One region of the Kitasatospora sp. NPDC059795 genome, then DNA from elsewhere that is predicted to be linked to it. Evidence: predicted binding sites of a transcription regulator. Region 1 holds the regulator's gene; the other holds the start of a gene.
What was found. Region 1 encodes HrcA, which represses chaperone genes, less so after heat shock. Its sites were predicted from a motif close to TTNGCACTCNGNNNNNCNGAGTGCNAA; they were not measured.
Positions count from the first base shown of each region.

Region 1 (10,307 bases):
CGTCAGCCGTCGGAGCCGGAAGGCCGGAGGTCGGGAGGCCGGAGGTCAGGAGGCTGGTCAGTCGTCCAGGCCCGGGGCGCCCCAGACCGGGAACCAGCGGGAGAGGTCGGACTCGATGCGCAGGTCGTTGCGGAGCAGGTTGGAGATCTCGATCTCCAGGGGGTTGTCGCGCTTCTCCTGGCCGGGCAGTTTGCACATGGGGTAGAAGGTGCCGCGCTTGTACAGGTAGACCAGGCCCAGGGAGCGGCTCTCGGGGTCGCGGAAGGCGACGATCGAGCAGAGCAACTGCGGGCCGAAGCCGTTGGCCTCCAGCTCGCTGTTGACCGCGTGCAGGTCGTTGACCAGGTCGGGGAGTTCGTCGGGGGTGTGGCGGGCGAGCAGCCAGGAGTAGCCGTAGTCGTCGCGGGAGGCTTCGACGGGGGTGCCGCCGCGTTCGGTGTCCGCGTCGAGCAGGGCCCGGACCTGGGACTGCACCTCGGCGAAAGCGCCGCCCTCGACGGCCGCGAAGCACACCGAGCCGAGGCCGGTGGGGAGGAAGCCGGTGGCGGCCTGCAGGGTGAGCGCGGCGGACGGGATGCCGAACAGCTGGTCGAGGTCCGGCTTCACGGGCTTGCTGCGGCCGAACAGGGCGTCCAGGAATCCCACGCGGAGTGCTCCTTGTCTCAGAGGTCGGTAGCGGGTCACTGCCCGAGCTGGGAGGAGATCTTCGACAGCTGCGCGAGGCGCTGCTCCAGCGACGGGTGGGTGGAGAACAGCTGCGCGGCGGTCTCCTTGGCGCTCAGTGCGGGCGCGAAGTAGAAGGCGTTGTACGGCTGGGCCTTGCGCAGGTCCTCGGTGGGGATGGCGGCGATCTGCCCGGTCACCTTGGTGAGCGCGGAGGCCAGCGCGCTGGGCCGTCCGGTCAGCTGGGCGGCGGCCCGGTCGGCGGCGAGTTCGCGGTAGCGGGACAGCAGCCGGGTGAGCAGGAAGCTGATCGCGTAGACCACCATCGAGGCCAGCGGGACGATGATCATCGCGATGGCGGCGTTGGGGTCGTTGTTGTTCCGGTTGCCGCCGCCCATCATTCCGCCGTACAGCGCGATCCGGGTCATCGCGCCGGCCAGCACGCCGAGGAAGCCGGCCACCGTCATCACCGCCACGTCCCGGTGCGCGACGTGCGACAGCTCGTGCGCGAGGACGCCCTCCAGCTCCTCCGGTTCCAGTCGGCGCAGCAGGCCGGTGGTCACGCAGACCACCGCGTTCTCCGGGTTGCGGCCGGTGGCGAAGGCGTTCGGCATGTCGTTGTGGGCGACCGCGACTCGCGGCTTGGGCATGTCGGCGAGCGCGCAGAGCCGGTCCACCGCGCCGTGCAGTTGCGGAAACTCCTCGGGGGAGACCGGGTGGGCGCCCATCGCCCGTTCGGTGATCTTGTCGGAGAACCAGAACTGCGCGACGAACAGGCCGCCGGAGATCAGCACCACCAGCGGCCAGGCGCCGCGCAGCAGCACGATCAGCAGCCCGGTGAAGCCGACGTAGAGCAGGCCGATCAAGAACATGGTGGTGACCATCCGACCGGTGAGACCGCGGTCGGGGGTGAACCGGGAGTGCTGTCGTGACGCCGACATCGCTGCTCCTCCTTCGCCTCTTCGTCTTCGATGCTGCCACCGGCCGGGCCCACAGGCACCATCCGAAACGGTGGGAATTCGGTGGGAATGCGGCCGTGTCGGCCCGCGGTCACCCGTTGGCGCGCCATCTCGGTCGAGGATCACGTGGGCGGACCGTTCCTGCCGTCAGGCCCGGGCCGTACACTGGCAAGTACGGTTCTGGCACTCTGCCCAGTTGAGTGCCAGAGTGGATCGACCACCGGTTCAACGGACGACGACGGAGGTGTGTGCCCATGCCGGACGACGGCAAGCCCGACGGCCGCCTGCTCGACACGCGCCCGTCCGTGCGTCCGCTGGACGAGCGCCGCCTGGCAGTGCTGCGCGCGATCGTCCAGGACTACGTGGGCACCGAGGAGCCGGTCGGCTCCAAGGCCCTCGTGGAACGGCACAACCTGGGTGTGTCGCCGGCCACCGTCCGCAACGACATGGCGGCGCTGGAGGAGGACGGGTTCATCCACCAGCCGCACACCAGTGCGGGCCGGATCCCCACCGACAAGGGCTACCGGCTGTTCGTCGACCGCCTCGCCGAGGTGAAGCCGATGACGGCCCCGGAGCGCCGGGCGATCCGGCACTTCCTGGAGGGCGCGGTCGACCTGGACGACGTGGTGGCCCGCACGGTGCGGCTGCTGGCGCAGCTGACCCGGCAGGTCGCGGTGGTCCAGTACCCGTCGCTGACCCGCTCCACGGTGCGGCACATCGAACTCGTCTCGCTCACCCCGACCAAGCTGATGCTGGTGCTGATCACCAACACCGGCCGGGTCGAGCAGCGGATGGTGGACTGTCCGGGCCCGGTCGGCGAGGCCCTGCTGGGAGACCTGCGGGCCAGGCTGAACGGCATGGCGGGCGGCTGTCGGCTGCCCGAGGTGCCGACCGTCCTGGAGGACCTGCCGGCCGGCTTCGAACCGGCCGACCGGTCCGCCGTCAGCACCGTGCTGGCCGTCCTGTTCGAAACGCTCGCCGAACAGAACGAGGAACGGATCATGCTGGCGGGCACCGCCAACCTGACCCGTTTCAACCACGATTTCCCGCTCTCCATCCGTCCGGTGCTGGAGGCACTGGAGGAGCAGGTGGTGCTGCTGCGCCTGCTGGGTGAGACCGGCGACTCCGCGATGACGGTCCGGATCGGTCACGAGAACGCCTACGAAGGCCTGAATTCCACGTCGGTGGTCTCCGTCGGTTACGGTTCGGGCGACCAGAGCGTGGCAAAGCTGGGTGTGATCGGTCCGACCCGGATGGATTACCCGGGCACAATGGGGGCGGTGCGTGCGGTGGCACGGTACGTCGGCCAGATCCTGGCCGAGTCATAGCAAAGCTGCGTGAGGCCCTCACGCAGCTCTCGCAAGCACTTCTAGAGGCGGAACAAACCGGAGCATTTGGTGGCCACGGACTACTACGCGGTACTCGGCGTCCGACGCGACGCGGGGCAGGACGAGATCAAGAAGGCGTTTCGGCGCCTCGCCCGTGAACTGCACCCGGACGTCAACCCGGACCCGAAGACGCAGGAGCGGTTCAAGGAGATCAACGCCGCCTACGAGGTGCTCTCCGATCCGCAGAAGCGTCAGGTCTACGACCTCGGCGGCGACCCGCTGTCGCCCAACGGCGGCGGCGCGGGCGGTTTCGGCGCAGGGGCGGCCGGGTTCGGCTTCTCGGACATCATGGACGCCTTCTTCGGCGCCGCGACCGGCCAGCGCGGCCCGCGTTCGCGCACCCGCCGCGGCCAGGACGCGATGATCCGACTGGAGATCACCCTGGAGGAGGCCGCGTTCGGCACCACCAAGGAACTCCAGGTCGACACCGCCGTCACCTGCACCACCTGCAGCGGCGAGGGCGCGGCGCCCGGCACCTCCGCGCAGACCTGTGACATGTGTCGCGGCAAGGGCGAGGTCTCCCAGGTCACCCGGTCCTTCCTGGGCCAGGTCATGACCTCCCGCCCCTGCCCGCAGTGCCAGGGCTTCGGCACCGTCGTCCCGACCCCGTGCCCCGAGTGCGCGGGCGACGGCCGGGTCCGGGCCCGCCGCACCCTCACCGTCAAGATCCCCGCCGGTGTCGACAACGGCACCCGGATCCAGCTGGCCGGCGAGGGCGAGGTCGGCCCCGGCGGCGGTCCCGCCGGTGACCTCTACGTCGAGATCGCCGAGACCAGCCACAACGTCTTCCAGCGCCGCGGCGACGACCTGCACTGCACGGTCACCATCCCGATGACGGCCGCCGCGCTCGGCACCCAGGTGCCGCTGCAGACCCTGGACGGCCTGGAAGAGGTCGACATCCGGCCCGGCACCCAGTCCGGCCAGTCGATCCCGCTGCACGGCCGCGGCATCACCCACCTGCGCGGCGGCGGCCGGGGCGACCTGATAGTGCATGTCGAGGTGCAGACGCCCACCAAGCTCGACCCGGAGCAGGAGGAACTGCTGCGTCGGATCGCCATGCTCCGCGGCGAGGAGCGGCCGTCCGGCCAGTTCGCACCGGGCCAGCAGGGCCTGTTCTCCCGGCTGAAGGACGCCTTCAACGGCCGGTGAGACCTGTTCCTTCCGGGCCGGGAGCGGTGCACGCCACCGCTTCCGGTCCGGGTTTTTTGTTGTCCGTTCCGTTGTCTGCTCGGTGAGAGGGTTCCTGTTCCGATGACCGCACCGGTGTTCGTCGTCGACGACCTGACGGGCGCCGCCCCCGGCGCCACCGTCCGCCTCGACGGCCCCGAAGGGCGGCACGCCGCCGCAGTCAAGCGCCTGGAGCCCGGCGAGGCCGTCACCCTCGCCGACGGACGCGGCCGCGGCGCGGACGGGACCGTCGCGGCAGTGCACGGCAAGGACGCGCTGGACGTGCTGGTGGCCGCCGTCCGCGAGGAGGCTGCGCCGGCGCCCCGGATCACCGTCGTCCAGGCGCTGCCCAAGGGCGACCGCGGCGAACTCGCCGTCGAGACGATGACGGAGGTCGGCATCGACGCGGTGGTGCCGTGGGCGGCCTCCCGGTGCATCACCCAGTGGAAGGGCGAGCGCGGCGCGAAGGCGCTCGCCAAGTGGCGGGCCACCGCGAAGGAGGCCGGCAAGCAGGCGCGACGGCTGCGCTTCCCCGAGGTGCACGACCTGATGACGACGCGGCAGCTGCTTCCGCTGGTGTCCAGGGCTTCCTTCGCCGCTGTCCTGCACGAGGAAGGTTCGCTGCCGCTGGCTACGGCGGAGCTCCCGGCCTCCGGCGAGATCGTGCTGATCGTCGGGCCGGAAGGCGGCGTCTCCCCGGAGGAGATCGCGGCGTTCGCCGAGGCGGGGGCGAAGCCTTACCGACTCGGGGCGTCCGTCCTGCGCACCTCCACGGCGGGGGTCGCGGCGGGGGCGCTGCTGCTGGGGCGCACGGGGCGCTGGGGGTAAGGATCCGAGCGGTGCCCCACGAGCCCCCGGTTTTGCGGCCTTGTGGTTATTCGCTCCCGCAGACTTTGTGCCCGTTCTAGTGTGGCCGGGTGACCGATTCGACGCGCGGGTACCTGCGCCACCCCCATCTTCATGGCGACGTTGTCGCTTTCGTTGCCGAGGACGATGTCTGGCTGGCTCCCGTCGAGGGCGGGCGGGCCTGGCGGTTGACGGCGGATCAGGTGCCGGTCGGCGCCGTGCGGTTCTCGCCGGACGGGCGGACGGTGGCCTGGACGTCGCACCGGGACGGCGCGCCGGAGGTGCATGTCGCGCCGGCGGCCGGTGGCGAGGCGCGGCGGCTGACGTACTGGGGGAGCCCGTACACGGCGCTGGTGGGGTGGAGTGCCGACGGCAGGCCGTTGGCGATCACCACGGCGGGGCAGGAGACGATCCGTCGGACGTGGGCGTTCGCGGTGCCGCTGGACGGCGGCGAGCCGGAGCGGCTGCCGTACGGGCCGATCGGGGCGCTGGCGTTCGAGCCGGTGCCGCCGGGGGCCGCCGGTGGGCGGGTGCTGCTGGGCACGCACAACCGGGAGGCTGCGCACTGGAAGCGCTACCGGGGCGGCCGGGCGGGCAAGTTGTGGATCGGTGCGGCCGAGTTCGAGCGGCTGCACGCGGAGCTGGACGGCCAGTTGGAGTGCCCGCTCTGGGTGGGTGACCGGGTGGCGTTCCTGTCCGACCACGAGGGCACCGGCCGGTTGTATTCGAGCCTGCCGGACGGCAGCGACCTGCGGGCGCACGGCCCGGCGGACTCCGGGTTCTACGCCCGGCAGGCGTCCACCGACGGCACCCGGGTGATCTGGCAGAGCGCGGGCGACCTGTGGCTGCTGGACGATCTGGACGGCGCCGAGCCGCGCCGGCTGGAGATCGACCTGGCCGGCCCGCGCAGCGGCCGCCGGCCGCACCCGACCCGGGCGGACGGGCAGGTGGAGTCCGCAGCGGTGGACCGCACCGGCCGGGCCGCGGCCGTGGTGGTGCGCGGCACCGTGCACTGGGTGACGCACCGGGAGGGTCCGTCCCGGGTGCTGGACGAGACGCCGGGCGTGCGCAGCCGGCTGGCGCGGGTCGTCCCGGGCGAGGACGGCACGCAGGGCGCGGTGTGGGTGACGGACGCCGAGGGTGACGACGCGATCGAGTACGCGCCGTCGGTGCTGGGCGCGGAGCGGCGCCGGCTGGCGGCCGGGCAACTGGGCCGGGTGCTGTCGCTGACCGTCTCGCCGGACGGCCGGCAGCTCGCGGTGGCCTCGCACGACGGCCGGCTGCTGCTGGTGGCGCTCAGCGACGGCGCCGTGCACGAGCTGGCGCGCAGCGGCGAGGGCGAGGTCAGCGGGCCGGTGTTCAGCCCGGACTCGGGCTGGCTGGCCTGGTCGCAGCCGGTGCTCGGCCCGTGGTCGCTGCGGCAGATCATGCTGGCGGACCTCACCTCGCGGACCGTCAGCGAGGCCACCCCGCAGCGTTTCCACGACTACTCGCCGGCTTTCACCTCGGACGGCAAGCACCTGGCGTTCCTGTCGGTGCGCACCTTCGACCCGGTGTACGACGAGCACGTCTTCGACCTGTCGTTCCCCGGCGGCACCCGTCCGCACCTGCTGACGCTGGCCGCCGACACCCCGTCGCCGTTCGGGCCGCAGCGGGCCGGGCGGCCGGTGGGCGGCGAGGAGGACGACGCCAAGGACGGCGACAAGGGCGAGTCCGCGGCGCCGACCACCAAGGTCGACCTGGAGGGTCTGGCGGACCGGATCGTGGCGTTCCCGGTGGCGGCTGGCCGGTTCGGGGCGCTGCGGGCCGCGAAGGACGGCGTGCTGTGGGGCCGGATCCCGTTCAGCGGTGAACTCGGCGACAGCGCCGCCTCGTTGGGCGACAGCCCGGCCGGGACGGCGCTGGAGCGCTACGACCTGAAGAAGCGCCGGGTGGAGGAACTGCTCACCGGCGTCGACACGTTCGCGGTGTCCGGCGACGGCGCGCGGCTGGCGGTGCTGGAGGACGGCAGCCTGCGGATCGTCCCCGCCGACCAGAAGGCCGACGACAGCGAGGACGCCGCGGTCGACCTCGACCGGATCCGGGTCACCGTCGACCCGGCCGCCGAGTGGCGGCAGATGTTCGACGAGAACGGCCGGCTGATGCGCGACAACTTCTGGCGCGCCGACCTCGGCGGCGTCGACTGGGCGGGCGCGCTGGCCCGCTACCGGCCGCTGGTGGACCGGGCCGGCTGCCACTCCGACCTGGTGGACCTGCTGTGGGAGACGGTCGCCGAGCTCGGCACCTCGCACTCCTACGTGATCCCGCCCGGCCGGGGCACCGAGGCGGCCTGCCTGCAGGGCCTGCTCGGCGCGGACCTGGTCCGCGACGGCGAGGTGTGGCGGGTGGCCCGGGTGGTGCCCGGCGAGTCCTCCGATCCGCGGGCCCGCTCCCCGCTGGCCGCGCCCGGCGCGGCGATCCGTCCCGGCGACGCGATCCTGGCGGTCAACGGCCGCCCGGTCGATCCGGTGGCCGGCCCCGGCCCGCTGCTGGCCGGCACCGCCGACCAGCCGGTCGAGCTGACCGTCAGCGGCAAGGACGGCGGCGAGCGGTACCCGGTGGTGGTGCCGCTGGACGACGAGGAGGCGCTGCGCTACCACGACTGGGTGGCGGGTCGGCGGGCCGCCGTCCACGAGCTGTCCGGCGGCCGGCTCGGCTACCTGCACGTGCCCGACATGCAGAGCGCCGGGTGGGCGCAGCTCCACCGCGACCTGCGGATCGAGATGGCCCGCGAGGGCGTCGTGGTCGACCTGCGGGAGAACCGCGGCGGCCACACCTCGCAGCTGATCGTGGAGAAGCTGGCCCGCCGGATCGTCGGCTGGAACCGCGGCCGCGACCTGGACCGGCCCGAGCCGTACCCGGCGGACGCCCCGCGCGGCCCGGTGGTGGCGGTCGCCAACGAGTTCTCCGGTTCGGACGGCGACATCGTCAACGCGGCGATCCAGGCGCTCGGCATCGGTCCGGTGGTTGGCGTCCGCACCTGGGGCGGCGTGATCGGCATCGACAACAAGTACGACCTGGTGGACGGCACGGTGGTCACCCAGCCCAAGTACTCCAGCTGGCTGGAGGGTTACGGCTGGGGCCTGGAGAACGGCGGCGTCACCCCCGACGTCGAGGTGCCGACCGCTCCGCAGGACTGGGCGGCGGGCCGCGACCCGCAGCTGGAGACCGCCGTCCGGATCGCCCTGGAGGCGCTGGCGTCCACCCCGGCCAAGGTCGCGCCGCCGATCGACTGACCGCCGGGAGGGGGCGCGGGTCCGGCGTGGCCCGCGCCCCCTCCCTGTAAGGTCGTCGTCACCAGTGACAGGTGTTCAGAAGGAGTGCGGAGATGGCCGGCGAGCCGCAGGCGGACTGTGTGTTCTGCAAGATCGTGTCGGGGGACATTCCGGCGACGGTGGTGCGCAAGAGCGAACGGACGCTGGCGTTCCGGGACATCAACCCGCAGGCGCCCACCCACCTGCTGGTGATCCCGCACGTGCACTACGCCGACGCGGCCGAACTGGCCGCCGCGGAGCCGGAGATCGCCGCGGAGCTGCTGGTCGAGGCGGGCGAGGCCGCGAAGGGCGAGGGCCTGGAGTCGTACCGGCTGATCTTCAACACCGGCGCGGACTCCGGGCAGACGGTGTTCCACGCGCACGTGCACGTGCTGGGCGGGCGCAAGCTCGCCGAGGGGCTGGTCTGAACGTTGTCGCAGCGTGAACTCGTCGTCCTCGGCACGGCCAGCCAGGTGCCGACCCGGCACCGGAACCACAACGGGTACCTGCTGCGCTGGGACGGCGAGGGGCTGCTGTTCGACCCGGGGGAGGGTACCCAGCGGCAGATGCTGCAGGCGGGCGTGACCGCCACCGGCATCACCCGGATCGCGGTGTCGCACTTCCACGGCGACCACTGCCTGGGCCTGCCGGGCGTGGTGCAGCGGATCAACCTGGACCGCGTCCCGCACCCGGTGGACGCCTACTACCCGGCGTCCGGCCAACTGTTCTTCGACCGGCTGCGGCACGCCAGCATCTACCACGCCACCGCCGACCTGCGGGAGCGGCCGATCGCCGGGCCGGGCCCGCTGGAGGCGCCGGGCGCGCCGTTCGAGCTGTCGGCAGTGCGGCTGTCGCACCCGGTGGAGTCGTTCGGCTACCGGCTGACCGAACCGGACGGCGTCCGGCTGCGCCCCGAGCGGCTGCGCGAACTCGGCCTGCGCGGGCCGCTGGTGGGGCAGCTGCAGCGCGACGGCCGGGTCGAGGTCGACGGGCGGACGGTGCTGCTGGCGGAGGTCGCCGAGCGGCGGCCCGGGCAGCGGTTCGCCTTCGTGATGGACACCCGGCTGTGCGACGGGGTGGCCGAACTCGCCGAGGGCGCCGACCTGTTGGCGATCGAGGCGACCTTCCTGGAGGCGGACGCCGCCCTCGCCGAGGAGCACGGCCACCTGACCGCCGCGCAGGCCGCCCGGGTGGCCGCCGAGGCCGGGGTGCGCCGCCTGGTGCTGACCCACTTCTCGCAGCGCTACCCGGACCTGGAGGCGCACCGCGCCGAGGCCGAGAAGCACTTCGACGGCGAGGTCGTGATCGCCGAGGACCTGGCCAGGATCCCCGTCCCGACGCGCCGTTGAGCGCCCCCGGGGCGCGCGCCGACGGAAAACCGCTCGCACATCGGGGCGACAGCCCGCACCATCGAAGCCGCCGCGCCGCTCCGACGGACAACCGTGCGGCGTACCCTGGTGGCCTGGAGAGCCCTCGCCACACGACACGACGGATTGGGATGAGGCAGGCCGTAGCGCCGACCCATGACTGACACGACGCAGACCCGAACCGACGGACAGCGGCGCCCCGACGCGGCGGCCGCCAGCACCCGGATAGTCATCCCGGAGAAGCACCCGATGGTCACCCTGCTGGGCGCGGCCGACTCGCTCCTGCGAGTGATCGAGGACGGCTTCCCGGACGCCGACATCCACGTCCGCGGAAACGAGGTGACGGCCACCGGCTCTCCGGCCGAGGTCGCGCTCGTCAAGCAGCTCTTCACCGAGATGATGCTGGTGCTGCGCACCGGCCAGCCACTGACGGAGGACGCCGTGGAGCGCTCCATCACCATGCTCAGGAGCGCCGCCCAGGACCCGGCCCACCCGGCCCCGTCCGAGGTCTTCACGGCGAACATCCTGTCCAACCGGGGCCGCACGATCCGCCCCAAGACGCTCAACCAGCAGCGCTACGTCGACGCGATCGACAAGCACACCATCGTCTTCGGCCTCGGCCCG
Region 1 is NZ_JBHWID010000004.1:42,050-52,356, forward strand. Features, by position in the region: gene ACFV4P_RS09755 (hypothetical protein) at 58-645, opposite strand; gene htpX (zinc metalloprotease HtpX) at 681-1,604, opposite strand; gene hrcA (heat-inducible transcriptional repressor HrcA) at 1,877-2,950, shown strand; gene dnaJ (molecular chaperone DnaJ) at 3,020-4,159, shown strand; gene ACFV4P_RS09775 (16S rRNA (uracil(1498)-N(3))-methyltransferase) at 4,262-5,005, shown strand; gene ACFV4P_RS09780 (PDZ domain-containing protein) at 5,095-8,298, shown strand; gene ACFV4P_RS09785 (HIT domain-containing protein) at 8,391-8,744, shown strand; gene ACFV4P_RS09790 (ribonuclease Z) at 8,748-9,665, shown strand; gene ACFV4P_RS09795 (PhoH family protein) at 9,840-10,307, shown strand, end outside.

Region 2 (10,307 bases), on a different contig from region 1:
GCCTCGGTGGTGAGGAACAGCGCCGCGATGGAGGCGGCGTTCTGCAGGGCGGAGCGGGTGACCTTGGCGGGGTCGATGATGCCGGAGGCGATCAGGTCGACGTACTCGTTGGTCGCGGCGTTCAGGCCGTGGCCGGCGGGCAGGTTGCGGACCTTCTCGACCACGACGCCGCCCTCAAGGCCGGCGTTGGTGGCGATCTGCTTGATCGGGGCCTCCAGGGCCACGCGGACGATGTTGGCACCAGTGGCCTCGTCGCCCTCCAGCTCCAGCTTGTCGAACGCGACACCGGCCTGCAGCAGGGCGACGCCGCCACCGGCGACGATGCCCTCCTCGACGGCGGCCTTGGCGTTGCGCACCGCGTCCTCGATGCGGTGCTTGCGCTCCTTGAGCTCGACCTCGGTGGCCGCGCCGGCCTTGATGACGGCCACGCCGCCGGCCAGCTTGGCGAGGCGCTCCTGGAGCTTCTCGCGGTCGTAGTCCGAGTCGGAGTTCTCGATCTCGGCGCGGATCTGGTTGACGCGACCGGCAACCTGGTCGCTGTCGCCGCCGCCGTCGACGATGGTGGTCTCGTCCTTGGTGATGACGACCTTGCGGGCGGTGCCCAGCAGGTCCACGCCGGCGTTCTCGAGCTTGAGGCCGACCTCCTCGGAGATCACGGTGCCGCCGGTCAGGATGGCGATGTCGCCGAGCATGGCCTTGCGGCGGTCGCCGAAGCCCGGGGCCTTGACGGCGACGGACTTGAAGGTGCCGCGGATCTTGTTCACGACCAGGGTCGACAGGGCCTCGCCCTCGACGTCCTCGGCGATGATGACGAGCGGCTTGCCGCTCTGCATGACCTTCTCCAGCAGCGGGAGCAGGTCCTTGACCGAGGAGATCTTGGAGTTGGCGATGAGGATGTACGGGTCCTCGAAGCTCGCCTCCATGCGCTCCAGGTCGGTGGCGAAGTAGGCGGAGATGTAGCCCTTGTCGAAGCGCATGCCCTCGGTGAGCTCGAGCTCCAGGCCGAAGGTGTTGCTCTCCTCGACGGTGATGACGCCTTCCTTGCCGACCTTGTCCATGGCCTCGGCGATGAGCTCGCCGATCTGGGTGTCGGCGGCGGAGATGGAGGCGGTGGAGGCGATCTGCTCCTTGGTCTCCACGTCCTTGGCCTGCGCCAGCAGCTGGTCGGAGACGGCGACGACGGCCTTCTCGATGCCGCGCTTCAGGGCCATCGGGTTGGCGCCGGCGGCGACGTTGCGCAGACCCTCGCGGACGAGCGCCTGGGCGAGCACGGTGGCGGTGGTGGTGCCGTCACCCGCGACGTCGTCGGTCTTCTTGGCGACCTCCTTGACGAGCTCCGCGCCGATCTTCTCGTACGGGTCCTCGAGCTCGATCTCCTTGGCGATGGAGACACCGTCGTTGGTGATGGTGGGGGCGCCCCACTTCTTCTCCAGAACGACGTTGCGACCCTTGGGGCCGAGCGTGACCTTCACGGCGTCGGCAAGCTGGTTCATGCCACGCTCAAGGCCGCGGCGGGCTTCCTCGTCAAAGGCGATGATCTTGGCCATTAGAAGTGGTCCTCCGGGACACGGTCGACTGCTCGGACCAGGGGTGCCCGCGACGGACGGCCCAGGAGAGCGGGGGTCTCGTCCCCTACCGCTTCCGGGGCCTCACCGGCCCGGTCCGTTGTCACTCTCACGCTGTGAGTGCTAACGCCAATGATTAGCACTCGGGGGTGTCGAGTGCAAGCCCATTCGGCACCCTCCGACACCCCTTCGGGGAAACCCGCAGGCCGGGCCGGAGAACGCCGACAGGCCCGACCCCGGACGCGTCGCGCCGGGGCCGGACCTGCCGGTCGGATCTGTGGTGTGTGCGGTCTGCCGGGGCCGTCAGGCGCCGGCGGCGCGGACCATGTCGGCCTGCGGACCCTTCTGACCCTGCGAGATCTCGAACTCGACCCGCTGGCCCTCTTCCAGGGTGCGGTAGCCGTCCATCTGGATCGCGCTGTAGTGGACGAACACGTCCGCTCCACCGTCGACCGCGATGAAGCCGTAGCCCTTCTCGGCGTTGAACCACTTGACGGTGCCCTGAGCCATTCCGAACTCCCCTTGTGCTGTGCTGGCCCTTCAGAGATCCGCGGGACGCGGACCCGGAGGTCTGGAAGACCGGCCTTGTGGGGATCCCCCCCGTACGGCGCAGCCTCTGTCGCGGCTGAATGTATCCGGATATGCGCCCTCTGCAACAGGCCCTAATTTCGCGGAAAGTCCTTGCCCCGCAGGGGATATGACGGGGCGAAAGGTATGCGGCGCGACAATTGCCACCGGGCATAACGGACGTGTCACCGCAAATCGCCGGAAGAATTCTGACGGCGGCCTTACAGATGGGGCGGTGAACGGTCCGGCGCATGTCTCGAAGCGCGGGACGGGGCGGGGCCGGCGCGAGGTGCGGTGCGGGGAAAAACGAGGATTGGAACGGGCCGTGGAGGGGAACGGCTTCCCCGGCACTCTACTCCCCCGGGGGTCCGGGAATTCCCGCGACCCGCCGGTCCGTAATCACGGCTGCCCGCATCCGGGAACAGGTGGCGGGCACAGTGCGCGAAGCCGCCGCCAGGCGGCTCGGAAATCGAATTCCGAGGCCTGACGGCGGCAGGGCGAATGCACGGGGCGGCGTCAGCAGCCGCCGGCCACCGCCGGAATGATCGACACCGAGGCGCCGTCCTTGATCTCGGTCTCCAGGCCCTCCGCGAAGCGCACGTCGTCGTCGTTGACGTACACGTTGACGAAGCGGCGCAGCTTGCCGGTGTCGTCCAGCAGGCGGGCCGCGATGCCCGCGTGGTTGGCCTCCAGGTCCGCGACGACGGCGGCCAGGGTGGCGCCCTCGGCGGTCACCTCGGCGGCGCCGCCGGTGTAGGTGCGGAGGATGGTGGGGATGCGGACGGTGGCGCTCATGGGGGGTGCTCCTCGGAAGACGTGGGGGATCAGGCGGAGGCGAGGCCGGCGGCGCGGAAGGACTCCAGCGTCGGGCGGATCACGGCGGTCATGCCGGAGTCGGCGACCGCGTCGAGGGTCTTCAGGCCGTCGCCGGTGTTGATCGCGACGGTCTCCTTGCTCGGGTCGAGCTGCCCGGTCTCGACCAGCTTCTTCAGCACGCCGACGGTGACGCCGCCGGCCGTCTCCGCGAAGATGCCCTCGGTACGGGCCAGCAGCCGGATCGCCTCGACCACCTCGGCGTCCGTGACGTCCTCGACGGCGCCGCCGGTGCGGCGGGCGATGTCGAGCACGTACGGGCCGTCGGCCGGGTTGCCGATCGCCAGCGACTTGGCGATGGTGTCCGGCTTGACCGGCTTGATCACGTCGCGGCCGGCCTTGAAGGCGGCGGAGACCGGGGAGCAGCCCTCGGCCTGGGCGCCGAAGATCTTGTACGGGCGGTCCTCGACCAGGCCGAGCTTGATCAGCTCCTGCAGGCCCTTGTCGATCTTGGTCAGCTGGGAGCCGGAGGCGATCGGGATGACGATCTGCTCGGGCAGCCGCCAGCCGAGCTGCTCGCAGATCTCGAACGCCAGGGTCTTGGAGCCCTCGCCGTAGTACGGGCGCAGGTTGACGTTGACGAAGCCCCAGCCCTCGCCGGCCGGGTCGCCGATCAGCTCCGAGCAGAACCGGTTCACGTCGTCGTAGTTGCCGTCGATGCCGACCAGCTCGCCGCCGTACACCCCGGCCATCACGACCTTGCCCTGCTCCAGGTCGTGCGGGATGAACACGCAGGACTTGAAGCCGGCCCGGGCCGCGGCGGCGCCGACCGCGCCCGCCAGGTTGCCGGTGGAGGAGCAGGACAGCGTGGTGAAGTCGAACGCCCGGGCGGCCTCGATCGCGCAGGCCACCACCCGGTCCTTGAAGGAGTGGGTGGGGTTGCCGGAGTCGTCCTTGATGTGCAGCTGCGCGGTGAAGCCCAGCTCGCGGCCCAGGTTGTCGGCCTTCACCAGCGGGGTCCAGCCCGGGTTCAGGTTCGGCTTGTCCGCGACGTCGGCGGGGACGGGCAGCAGCGGGGCGTAGCGCCAGATCGACGCCGGGCCGGCCTCGATCCGCTTGCGCAGCTCCTCGGCGTCGTGTCCCGCGTAGTCGTAGGCGATCTCCAGCGGGCCGAAGCACTCCAGGCAGGCGAAGCTCGGGCCGAGCGGGAAGCGGGTGCCGCACTCGCGACAGGACAGCGCGGTGGCCGGACCGAGGTCGACGGCGGCAGGTGCGGGGGTGTCAACAGCCATGGTGGCGAGGCCCTTTCTCCTCATCTTCCCCGGGTCGCGGTCGCGCCCGGGACGGAATTGGCACCTGTCCCGCCGGGCCTGCGAGGCCGCGCGGGAGGGTTGCCGGGACTTCGACGGGCCGTTCCCTCAGTCCCTCTGGATGAGCTCTGTGAAGTTGTGGTCGTACGCTGCGAGCGACCCCGACGTGCGAAGGTCCGACCGCAGTACGAAGACTGTAACCGAAGGCCCGTGCCGTCCAACCCCACCGTCCGACACCCGAGACGGACCGAGACAGGGAGCGAGATCTTGCCCGAGCAGCCCGAGCCCGGGGTCCTGCCGGAAGTGGCCGACTGGCTGCGCCGCCGGTCCTGGGCGGCCGCCGACCGACCGCTCGACCGGCTGCTCGCCGCCAAGCGCGCCGCCGGCCCGGCGGGCACCGTCAGCGTGGTGCTGCCCGCCCTCGACGAGGAGCCCACCGTCGGCGAGATCGTCACCGCGATCCGCACCGAGCTGATGGAACGCGTCCCGCTGGTCGACGAACTCCTGGTGGTCGACTCCGGCTCGGTGGACGGCACCGCCGCCGCCGCGGCCGCCGCCGGCGCCCGGGTGGTCCACCGGGACGCCATCCTGCCCCGGCTGCCCGCCGCCGCCGGCAAGGGCGAGGTGCTGTGGCGCTCGCTGCTCGCCAGCAGCGGCGCGATCGTCTGCTACATCGACGCCGACCTGCGCGAATTCGACCCGGCGTTCGTCTCCGGCATCGTCGGCCCGCTGCTCACCGACCCCGCCGTGCACCTGGTCAAGGCCATGTACGACCGCCCGTTCGAGACCGACGGCGCGATCGTCCCGGCCGGCGGCGGCCGGGTCACCGAACTGGTCGCCCGCCCGCTGCTCAACCTGCACTGGCCGCAGCTGGCCGGCTTCGTCCAGCCGCTCGGCGGCGAGTACGCGGCCCGCCGCAGCCTGCTCGAACGACTGCCCTTCCCGACCGGCTACGGCGTCGAACTCGGCCTGCTGGTGGACGCGTTGGAACTGGTCGGGCTGGACGCACTGGCCCAGGTCGACGTCGGCGTCCGGCACCACCGCCACCAGGACGGCCAGGCCCTCGGCCGGATGGCCGCCACCATCTACCGCACCGCCCTGGAACGCCTCGACCGCACCCACCGCCTCAAGGCCGACGCCGACCTGGTCCGCCCGCTGCTCACCCAGTACACCCGCACCGCCGCAGGCTTCACCCCCCGCACCCACCCCGTCGCCGCCACCGAACGCCCCCCGATGATCACCGTCCCGGAGTACCGCAACCGCTGACCACCCGCCCACATCCCGGGGAGGGGCCGTGATCGGTCGCAGAGGCCCGCCGATCGCCTTCGGCTTGCCGGGCACGGCCGGGCCGACCCCCCGCTGTTCACCCGGCGCAGGCCGCGCCGGGTGGTTTGGTCGGCTGATCACACGGCAAGGTTGGCTGTATGGCCGATCACGCGTCCGAACGCCCCACGCAGTCCGGAGCCGCCCCGATCCTGGTGGCCTCCAACCGCGGCCCGGTGTCCTTCCGCACGGAGGACGACGGCACGCTGAGCCTCCGCAGAGGCGGCGGCGGCCTGGTCTCCGGGCTCTCCGCGATCGACGACCCGAACGCCGTCTGGGTCTGCGCCGCCCTCTCCGACGCCGACCGCACCGCCGCCCGGCAGGCCCCCGACGGCCGCCTCGACCGGGCCGGCCACGACGTCGGCGGACAGGCCGTCCGCATGCTCGACATCGACCCGGAGACCTTCGCCCGCGCCTACAACGGCGTCGCCAACTCCACCCTGTGGTTCGTCCACCACCTGCTGTACGACATCCCCACCAAGCCCGCCTTCGACGCCGACTTCCGCGACGAATGGGCCGCCTACCGCGCCTACAACACCGCCTTCGCCGAAGCCCTCGCCACCGAAGCCGCCCCCGGCGCGGCCGTCCTGGTGCAGGACTACCACCTCTCACTGGCCCCCGCGCTGCTCCGCGAACTCCGCCCCGACCTGCGCATCGGCCACTTCTCGCACACCCCCTGGGCCCCGCCCGACTACTACCGGCTGCTGCCCGACGACATCGCCGCCGACGTCCTCCTCGGCATCCTCGGCGCCGACCGCGCCGCCTTCCTCACCCGCCGCTGGGCCCTCGCCTTCGCCGACTGCTGCGAAGCCGTCCTCGGCGCGAGCGTCGACCGCGACGTCCTCGCCGTCACGTACGCCGGCCGCACCACCCGGCTCGGCGTCCACGGACTCGGCGCCGACGGCGAGTTCCTGCGCGAACGCGCCCACCGGCCCGACGTGGACGAACGCCTCGCCGCCCTCCGCGAAGCCGTCGGCCACCGGCGCACCATCGTCCGGGTCGACCGCACCGAACTCAGCAAGAACATCGTCCGCGGCCTGCTCGCCTACCGGCACCTGCTCCGCACCCGCCCCGAATGGCGCGACCGGGTCGTCCACATCGCCTTCGCCTACCCCTCGCGGACCGACCTCGTCGAGTACCGCGACTACACCGCGGCGGTGCAGCGGATCGCCGAGGAGATCAACGCCGAGTTCGGCACCGCCGGCTGGCAGCCGCTCATCCTGCACGTCAACGACGACTTCCCCCGCTCCCTCGCCGCGTACCGCCTCGCCGACGTCGCCCTGGTCAACCCCGTCCGCGACGGCATGAACCTGGTCGCCAAGGAAGTCCCCGTCGTCTCCGACAACGGCTGCGCCCTCGTCCTCTCCCGCGAGGCCGGCGCCCACGCGGAACTCGCCGACGACGCGATCACCGTCAACCCCTTCGACGTCATCGCCACCGCGGACGCGCTGGCGCTGGCCCTCGCCATGCCCCACACCGACCGCGCCGACCGCACCAAACGCCTGGCCGCCGCAGCGACGGCGCTCCCGCCCCAGCAGTGGTTCCTCGACCAGCTGAACGCGCTGTAGACACCGGGGGCGAAACCAGGGAGAGCACAACCAGGGGCGCGGGGAACTGCGCGAAGGGGAACGCACCCGTCCGCAAGATCGCGACGCAGGACAATGACCTGCACGTGATCGCGACCTTGCGGACGTGGTGTGCGCTTGTCGCGCAGTTCCCCTCGCCCCTGTTTTCGCGCCCGCCTGCCGTCACACCCTCAACCGCGACGCCAACTCGTTCAGCAGGTCCACCACCCCCGCCGGCCCCGCCACCACCAGGTCCGCCCGGTCCGCCAGCTCGCGCACCGGCGCCTCGCCGGTGACCGGACCGCTGCAGACCAGCAGCCCGGGGTGCCCCTGCGCCCTCCGCCGGGCGACCTCCTCGTACGCGGCGATGTCCCCGAGGTCGTCGCCCGCGAACAGCACCGGGCCGGCCTCCCGTTCCGCCAGGAACTTCCGGAGCGCGACGCCCTTGTCGACGCCCGGCGGGCGGAGTTCGAGGACCATCCGCCCGGGCTCCACCACCAGGCCGTGGCGTTCGGCGAGTTCGGCCAGCGGCTCGCGCAGCCGGGCGAGCTCGCCGTCGGGGTCGTCCGCCCGCCGTGTGTGCACCGCCAGCGCCCGTTCCTTGTCCTCCACGGAGACGCCCTCCGCAGCCTTCAAGTCGCCCAGCAGTAGCGGGAGTTCGTCCCGCACGGCCGCCACCCCGGGCGGCGGCGGGGCGGCGGTGACGGCCCCGGTCCGCGCGTCCCAGCGTTCGGCGCCGTAGTGCCCGAGGACGGTGAGGTGCTCCAGGCCGGGGCTGGCGGCGAAGCCGCCGTACGCGGCGGCGGTGGCAGCGGGCCGCCCGGTCACGACGACGACCGAGCCGACCAGCGGCGCGAGCGCGGTGAGGGCGGGGACGACGCCGGGGTGGGCGCGGGCCTGCCCGGGGTCGCGGACGATCGGGGCGAGCGTGCCGTCGAAGTCGAGTCCCACGACCGCGGAGCGCGGGTCGGCGAGCAGGCCCGCCAGTCCGGTCCGCCCTGCCTGGGACGTGATCTGCTCAGCAATTCCCATGCCCCAGACGCTACCTGGCGCACGCCGCCGGCGGGCGTCTCTCACTGCCGGGCGTCACGCCGGTTCTCCCGCACCCGTCGCAGCCGGTTGACCAGGACGGGCTGGTGGGCGAGTGCCTCCGGCCGGTCGAGGAGGGCGTTGAGCAGTTGGTAGTAGCGGGTGGCGGAGATGCCGAGTTCCTGCCGGATCGCCTGTTCCTTGGCACCGGCGGTCCGCCACCCGCGTGCTTCCAGTTCGAGTACCGCCCGGTCGCGTTCGGTCAGTTCGGCCATGCGTCCAGGCTAAGCATCCCGACCGTCAGAGCACCAAAGGACGCCGGAGAGCCGAAGGACGTCAGCCCTTGCGGGCCCGCGACGACTCGGCCGCCGCCGCGGCCTGCAGGTCGCCGAGGACACTCTCGGCGCCCGGCCGCACGGCCTCGCCGATGCGCTGCTTGAGCATGCTGGAGACCTTGTCCCAGGAGGGGTCGCCGAGCGGGTAGAAGTTGGCGCTGGGCAGCGCGTTGAGGAACTCGGTGAGGTCCTTGTGGGCGGGGTTGGCGGACATCTCCTCAAGGGTGTCCTGGGTGACGGGCAGCATGTTGTACTGCTCGTCGAACTTGAGGGTGTTCTCCTTCGTGTAGACGAAGTTGAGGAACTTCTTGACCTCGGCCTTGTGCCCGTTCGCCTTGAACGCCATGACCCAGTCGGCGACGCCGAGGGTGGAGGGCTTGACGCCGATGTCCTTGCGCGGGATCACCGCGGTGCCGTACCGGATCTTTCCCGCGACGGCCTTGCTGACCAGTCCGGGGTGGCCGTTGAGCATGGCGGTCTTGCCGGAGGCGAAGTCGTTGAACGCGGTCTTGCGGTCGACCTTGGCCGGGTCGTCGTAGGTGAGGCGCTTCTCGACGAGGTTGGTGCGCAGCCAGCTGAAGGTGGAACGGTTCTGCGCGCTGTCGATGGTGTAGTTGCCGGCGTTGTCGGAGAGTCCGCCGCCGCCGCTCATGGTCCAGATCATCGCCTCGCCCTGGGCCTCCTCGGGGCCGAGCGGCAGCGCGTACGGGACGACGCCGGGGACCTTCGACTTGATCAGTTCGGCGTCGCGGCGCAGTTCGTCCCAGGTGGTGGGCGGGTTCGTGATGCCGGCCTTGTCGAAGTAGTCCTTGTTGTAGAAGAAGACCCGGCTGGAGGAGATGAACGGTATGCCGTACTGGCTGCCGAGCACCTGGCCGGCCTTGGCGAAGGAGTCGAGGAGGTTGACCTGGGTGCTGTTGGAGAGCACCTCGCCGGCCGGGTAGAGGCGGTCGGCGGCGACCTGGTCGGCGTAGCCGCCGGTCTGGGCGATGTCGGGGGTCTCGCCCTTGGCGATCAGGTCGGCGAGGTGCTTGTCGATGTCGGTCCAACCGACCACGTCGACATGGATCTTGATGCCGGAGTTGGCGGCCTCGAAGCGGCGGGCCAGGTCGTTCCAGTAGATCGCGCTGGAGTTGGTCTCGTTGTCGCCGTAGTCGGCTGCGACCAGGTTGAGCGTGACACCCCCCGACATGTCCAGGGCCCCGCAGCCGGTGAGCAGCAGGGATCCGACGATGGGCAGGGGGAGCAGCGCTGATCGCTTCACAGATGGACCGCTTTCATAGGGTGACAGCGTGACCCTGTCAGGTGACCGGTTTGCGGTCCAGACCTGTCCTGACGGAAGTTATCGAAGCGTCAGATCTTGTTGCGCTCAGCATGACGGACCGTCAGCGACTGTCCGGTAATGGGACATTCAAGCTTTCAGAACGGTGACCCCGGCGTCGGCGAAATCGGCTGCCAGACGGTCGTCGACCTGGTTGTCGGTGACCAGGGTGTGCACCCGGTCGAGGCCGCAGATCCGGGCGAAGGCGCGGTGGCCGAGCTTGGTGGAGTCGGCGGCGACCACCACCCGGCGGGCCCTCTCGGCGAGCAGTCGGTTGACCGCAGCCTCGCCCTCGTGGTGGGCGGTGGCGCCGTGGTCGGCGTCGATCGCGTCCACGCCGAGCACCGTGGTGTCCAGGGTGAGTTCGCCGAGCACCTGGGCGGCCAGCGGGCCGATCAGTTCGTAGGACTGCGGGCGGGCGACGCCGCCGGTGACGACGATCTTCACCTGGGGGCGGACCGTCAGTTCGTTGGCGATGT
Region 2 is NZ_JBHWID010000019.1:66,159-76,465, reverse strand. Features, by position in the region: gene groL (chaperonin GroEL) at 1-1,547, opposite strand, end outside; gene ACFV4P_RS30625 (cold-shock protein) at 1,869-2,075, opposite strand; gene ACFV4P_RS30620 (MoaD/ThiS family protein) at 2,649-2,927, opposite strand; gene thrC (threonine synthase) at 2,957-4,237, opposite strand; SAM riboswitch class I at 4,255-4,383, opposite strand; gene ACFV4P_RS30610 (glucosyl-3-phosphoglycerate synthase) at 4,523-5,521, shown strand; gene ACFV4P_RS30605 (trehalose-6-phosphate synthase) at 5,680-7,146, shown strand; gene otsB (trehalose-phosphatase) at 7,327-8,175, opposite strand; gene ACFV4P_RS30595 (DUF3263 domain-containing protein) at 8,217-8,447, opposite strand; gene ACFV4P_RS30590 (extracellular solute-binding protein) at 8,509-9,771, opposite strand; gene ACFV4P_RS30585 (DeoR/GlpR family DNA-binding transcription regulator) at 9,919-10,307, opposite strand, start outside.
Region 2: the regulator HrcA is predicted to act here: its motif matches at 1,702-1,728, upstream of groL (chaperonin GroEL).